DNA from 2 places in the Paracerasibacillus soli genome. Region 2 is predicted to be linked to the other one. Evidence: predicted binding sites of a transcription regulator. Region 2 holds the regulator's gene; the other holds the start of a gene.
What was found. The regulator LexA, encoded in region 2, represses DNA repair genes until DNA is damaged. The targets are predictions, from matches to a motif close to CGAACATATGTTCG.

Region 1 (3,441 bases), on a different contig from region 2:
TATTCCATGGCCACAAAGAGGACATTTTCCAAGAACCTCATTTGTTTTCCTTTTATTTGATACCTCATTAATAGTGATGTCTTTTTCATTTTTAATTGTTTTAACAGCATCTTTAGTAAAATCGAAAATTAAGTTTAAAAAACTTTCTTTATTAAATTTTTGCTTTTCAATATCAGACAATGTTTTTTCTAACCTTCCAGTGAATTCTAAATCAAATAATTCTTTCACTGGAAATGTCTCAACTAACTTTCTTCCGAGTTCTGTACAGATTAAATTTTTATTTTGAGTGGCAATATAGCCGACATCCTTTAGCTTTTTTATTGTTTCTGCCCTTGTAGCTGGTGTACCTATACTATAGCCACTTAAAATAGCAGCCATCATTTCTTCACTACTTTCAATCTCTTTGTCCTTAACCTTACCGCATGTTTCCATTACTCTTAATAGTGTTTTTTCTGTATGATGCTTTGGTGGCTTTGTTACATGAGAAGTTAGTTTGTGATTTTCAATACTCACGGTGTCATTTATATTGACTAAAGGTAAAATAGTATCTTTCGATTCGACTTTTTCAACCTTTTTCCATCCCTCAACTAGTTGTACTTTCCCTTTTGATAAAAAAACACCTTTTATTTCATCATTATTAGATTTGGTGATAATTTTAGTTTCCTCATGTTTAGCTATAGGCATAAACTGCATAATAAAACGATTTTTAATAGAAGTATAGACAATTTCTTCATCTCCCGATAATGATTTCGGAAGTAAATAAGTCGGAGTAATCGCACTGTGACTTTCTACTTTAGAATTATCAAAAATACGCTTCTTTTTTGCAAATTTAATTTCATGTTCATAGGGTAGTCCTTCTTTTAGATTATTAAGTACCTTTGCTGCCTTATCTACTAAACTTTCTTCCAACACTACACTAGCGGTGCGTGGATACGTAATATATTTCTTTTCATAAAGAGATTGAGCCACTTTCAGGACTTTATCAGAAGTCCAACCTTTATATTTACTTGTTATAAAACCTTGTAAGTTTGAAAGGTTGAATAAATGTGGGGGGTATTCCATTTTTAGTTCAACTTTCTTGTCTAAGATTGTGGCTGATTGATTACTTAGAGCTTGTTGAATTAATTCCAAAGCTTCCTTATCCTTAAATTTCTCCTTCCTATCTTCCGCGTATGTCCCTTCGTACTCTTTTTCATCTTTTGTTTTAAATATAGCTGTTAATTTAAAAAAATCTTCTGGCACAAAGTTTTCAATTTCCTTATCTCGATCATAAATAATTTTCAACGTTGGAAGTAGCACTCTTCCTATGTTCAGTGCCTTTCCAGAACCCTTTTGATATTTCAACGTCGCCACGGAGGTTAAATTAATACCAATGACCCAATCAGCCCACTGACGGCTAATACCAGCATCAAAAAGAGGTCTCATTTCTGTATTTGGCACTAGTTTTTGGAGTCCTTTTAACACCTCGTCTGGAGTCCATTCGTTCAGTAATAAGCGATATACCTGTTTTTTTGTATGTAGATTATAAATAATCGTATCCCCAATAACTTGTCCTTCCCGATCATAGTCACAAGCCGATATCACTGAGTCTACATCATTGCGTTTGATTAATTGGTATATGATTTTCAATTGCTTTTTAGCACCAAGATCTTCTTTTCCTTTATTACGAGGATCGCTTTTCACCTTATAGCGAAATTTAGAAGGAATAAAAGGGAAGTTTTCCATTTTCCACTTTGCCAATCCTTCGTCATAATCCCTAACGTCATAAAGTTGTAATAAATGCCCAAAAGCCCATGTAACAATATAGTCTTTTCCTTCAAAGTATCCATTTTTTCTATTTTTAATATTTAAGGCATCCGCAATGTTTTTTGCGACGGATGGTTTTTCTGCAATAATTATACTAACCATTTTATCCCTCCATTACCCCTCTTTTTAGAGAGGAAATTGGATTTTACTACATAGAAAATAAATACACCCAAATAAAATTGAGTGAAATTTGTGCAAGTTATATAAATGACTTTTAAATAGTGTCTAGACTTTATGTTTGAAGAGGGTGGAGGATTTTAGAGTAATACCTCAAATTACATCGTACGTTTGTTCTGTGAATATATTATCTCACAGATTGAATAAAGAACCAAATGTTTAAGGATTATATTATAAAATTGAAACTTTTTACGAGGATTACTATTATAAGGGAGATGGGTAATTGCTTGTTGATCTATACTTAAGGAGCAAGAATTTTCATGATGAAAAAGAGGGGATTCTTAATAGCGAGAATTACTGCTCGAGTAAGAAATTGGATTAATCTTCCCCTCTTAAAAGATGTTTTCACTTTTATAACAATGCCCTATCCTTGCTTAATACAATATTGTAACTAAGTTAAGTTTGTGTAGAAGCTAGATTCGCCAACGAATGCATACTCTTTTGGCTTTTTTCTTCTAAAACCTTTAGATTTGTTTCAATTATCTCTGTACCGGCAACTAATAAACTCTCATAATACTCATTTTCAATCAGCTCGTTTATCAACTCCATTTTCCCTAAATTTTTATATACCTTGATTATATCTATATTTTGCAGATTTGATTTTCCGTAAATAACATCTACTGTTTCAATATAATCCTTTGTGGACTGCTTAAAAACACTTTCTAATAGATCCCATTCTATTTTAATATATTTTCTATTTTCGTTATCTTCAACTCCGTTTGTTTTAGGAAAAACCTCTAGGTTATTCTCTAAGACCTTTTTTAAATAATAATAGAATGAGGAAAAATCCTTACACTTTTTTAAAGTTATAATTACGTTAGCACTAAATTCTGTTTCATCAAACGTGTAAAGCGATCTATATAAAATAAAAAATTCTTCAATATCATTAAGAACCTTTTCACTTAATTCTTTTTTATGAACCTTGCTTTTCGAAAAGTATTCCTTTAATTGGAGAGGTAAATCCAAGTTGTCAATAAATAAATCCATAGCTGTTCTTCCTCCATGATTTAGTACATATATTCAGTAGTTTAGCACAATCAAAAGGTGTTGTGGATTATAGTTCTTAGACTTTTCTTCTATTTTCTTCGATTATGTACTAAGAGAGTTGTGAGGAAATATCTATGGAAGTGAGAGAGGCCTTTGGCTTAGTTTTAAAACAAGTTAGGACTGAATATTTCTTGTCTTAAGAATAACTAGCGAGTTTTAGCGATTTAGATAGAACTTATATAGGCCTTATGGAAAGAGGAAAAAGAACCCCACCTCTTAAAACCATTTTCGCAATTGCCTTCGTATTAGAATCAATTGCTAGATGAATTTGTTACCAAGACAGAGAAGATATTGAACCAATGGTGCAATTAATTATTTCTTTAAAAAATTAGAGATTTTCTCTTATGCATACCCTATATAAAATAAAAAATCTCTTATCTCTCTTTTAAAGTCAATTTGATACCTCAATGA
Region 2 (3,441 bases):
CTCGAGCTATCTGCTGATGGACCTATTCGTAAACCATACACAGCGTATGTTCAAGGGGGTTTAACATATGCTCATGTAAAGATTGCTTTAGTGGAATCGATTAAGAAGTTAGTGGAAAAAGGTTATTTAACGATAAATTAGGGTATATATATGGGAGAGAGGAATAATTTGGGAGGAACAAAAATTGAAATACACGAAGGAAGATATTATTGCTAAAATTAAGCAAGAAAATGTGAGGTTTATTCGTCTGCAATTTACCGATATGCTCGGGACAATTAAAAATGTAGAAATACCACTGAGTCAATTAGACAAAGCTTTAGATAATAAGATGATGTTCGATGGATCTTCAATTGAAGGATTTGTTCGAATTGAGGAATCAGATATGTATCTATATCCTGATATTGATTCATTCGTCGTATTTCCATGGACATCTGAAAAAGGTAAAGTTGCTCGGTTCATTTGTGACATTTATAATCCTGATGGTACACCTTTTGCTGGGTGTCCACGGTATAATTTAAAGAGAAACATAAAGGAAATGGAGAAATTAGGCTTTACGGCATTCAATATTGGTACGGAACCTGAGTTTTTCTTATTTAAGTTAGATGAACGCGGTGAACCATCATTAGAATTAAATGATCATGGTGGTTATTTCGATTTAGCTCCTACTGATTTAGGGGAAAATTGCAGAAGAGATATTGTATTAGAGTTAGAGGAAATGGGATTTGAAATTGAAGCATCACATCATGAGGGTGCACCCGGGCAGCATGAAATTGATTTTAAATATTCGGATGCTATTCGTCATTGTGATGATATTCAAACCTTTAAATTAGTCGTGAAAACAGTAGCCCGAAAACATCGTTTACATGCTACTTTTATGCCGAAACCGTTATTCGGTGTTTATGGTTCCGGTATGCACGTAAATATGTCTCTATTTAAAGAGGGAGTCAATGCTTTTTTCGATGAAGCGAAAGAGATGCAACTAAGTGATACGGCATACCACTTTATTGCAGGACTAATTAAACATGCACAAAACTATACAGCAATTACTAATCCTACTGTAAACTCTTATAAACGGTTAGTTCCTGGCTATGAAGCACCATGTCATGTTGCGTGGTCGGCACAAAATAGAAGCCCATTAGTCCGTGTTCCTTTTTCCCGTGGTTTAAGTACCCGTGTAGAACTTCGTAGTGTGGATCCAACGGCAAACCCATATCTGGCAATTGCAGTTTTATTACGTGCAGGCTTAGACGGTTTGCAACATAAGTTAACTCCGCCTGATGCTGTAAATCGTAATATATATGAGATGACTGCGGAGGAAAGACAAGCGAATGGCATTCATACATTACCCGAAACACTAGCCGATGCACTACAACAATTAGCTGGTGATAAAGTAATGATGGAAGCGATGGGATCACATTTATACGAACATTTTTTAGAAGCGAAGAAAATTGAATGGGATATGTTTAGAAAAACCGTACATCCGTGGGAACGAGAACAGTATTTAACGCAGTACTAGAAAGTAATAAGTAAAGTTTTAAACCCCTATTGAACGCTATAATGTTCAATAGGGGTTTTTTTATTGCATGATTATGAGAGATTCATAGTTTAACAGTTGTTATGTATATAATCTTAATGAATATGACGATAAAGACCAATTACCTTCCCTAGTATCGTAACATTTTGATAAATAAGTGGTTCCATCATTGCATTTTCTGGTTGGAGGCGGATATGATCAGTTTCTTTAAAGAAACGTTTTACTGTAGCTTCATTATCTTCTGTCATGGCAACTACAATCTCCCCATTTTGAGCTGTATTTTGCTGCTTTACAATGACTCTATCGCCATTTAAAATACCGGCTTCAATCATACTATCTCCATCAATAATCAAGCCAAAAAGTTGATCATCAGGACTTGTAGAAGATTTAGGTACTGGAATAAATTCTTCAATATTTTCAATCGCAGTGATTGGGAGACCAGCGGTAACTTTACCAATCAGTGGTGCATATGTAGCTTCATCACGGGGTATATTATTTTCCTCGGATTGAATAAGAATTTCTATGGCTCTAGGTTTTGTCGGGTCCCTACGAATATAACCTTTTTTTTCTAATCTTGATAAATGTCCGTGAACAGTAGAACTAGAAGCAAGACCCACAGCCTCAGCAATTTCTCTTACAGATGGAGGATATCCTTTTTTATCTACTTCGTCTTTTATAAAGTCAAGAATCGCTTTTTGTCTAGTAGATATCTTTGTCATGAAAGACACACCCTTTACATATTAATAGCTAATGTAAGTATAACATAAGGTTTTTGGACAAGCAAACATTCGTTCTAAAGTACCATTGACAAGACCGTATGTTCTGGTATACTAAAAATAAGAACAAAGGTTCCGTTTTTTGAAAAGGAGTGAAGATTGATGTTTGGTAAACTGACAAAAGTTGATTTATTTTATATCATTACCTTTATACTTGCATTATTATTTTTATATGTTTCCTTAATTAATTCATAATCAAATAGGAGTTTAAAAATGAAAGCTATTTTATATTGTAGGGTTAGTACAAATAAAGAAACACAAGAAACATCTCTAAAGAGACAAAAAGAGGAATTGTGCAAGCTTGCTGAAGCTTATAATATGACCGTTGTGGAAATAATTGAAGAAAAGGCAAGTGGTTACGAGATTGAGAGAGAAGGTATTTTTAAATTACTTGAACTTTTTGCAGCAGAGAAAGCAACTGTTCTACTCATCCAAGATGAAACGAGATTAGGAAGAGGGAATACTAAAATTGCTTTATTCCATCAACTTCATAAGTTAAAGGTTAAAATCTTTACAGTACGAAACTATGGAGAACTTGAAATATCAGAGTCGGATTCTATGGTTTTGCAAATTGTAAGTATTGTCGAAGAGTTTCAAAGAAAAATACATAACGCAAAAATAAAGCGTGGCATGAAACGAGCGGTAGAACAGGGATATAATCCTAGAAAAAACTTGAAAAATATTGATCAAGCACCAGGGAGAAAAAGAGTTGCCTTCCCTATTGAAGAGGTCGAACGCTTAAGAAATCAACATCTAACATTCGATGAAATAACAAAAACATTAAATGGATTGGGATATGATGTTTCGAAAGCAACGGTTCATCGTCGATATCAAGAGCATGTAAAACAGACATGATATATATATAAGATTGTGATAAAATATCAAAGACTAGAGATAGTCTTTTTTTTATGGATAGACTATTTACTTAGGAGGCAGACAGATGCTATCAAAGAAGAAACTGCAGAGAATTAATGAACTCGCAAATAAACAAAAAAGGCAAGTTTTAACACAAGAAGAAAAAGAGGAACAACAAAAATTACGACAAGAATATTTAGCGAACGTACGAAGGTCTTTTACAAACGAATTAAAATCTATGACGGTCATTGACCCAAAAGGCCAAGATGTGACACC

Region 1: ACFFIS_RS06240 (type IA DNA topoisomerase) is a predicted target of LexA. The motif match lies at 2,088-2,101, and genes of this name have one in related genera.

What each region holds. Positions count from the first base shown of each region.
Region 1 is NZ_JBHLWL010000021.1:7,740-11,180, reverse strand. Features, by position in the region: gene ACFFIS_RS06240 (type IA DNA topoisomerase) at 1-1,908, opposite strand, end outside; gene ACFFIS_RS06235 (hypothetical protein) at 2,380-2,970, opposite strand.
Region 2 is NZ_JBHLWL010000008.1:25,358-28,798, forward strand. Features, by position in the region: gene ACFFIS_RS02125 (methionine gamma-lyase family protein) at 1-141, shown strand, start outside; gene glnA (type I glutamate--ammonia ligase) at 185-1,516, shown strand; gene lexA (transcriptional repressor LexA) at 1,630-2,253, opposite strand; gene ACFFIS_RS02140 (YneB family resolvase-like protein) at 2,524-3,165, shown strand; gene ACFFIS_RS02145 (DUF896 domain-containing protein) at 3,251-3,441, shown strand, end outside.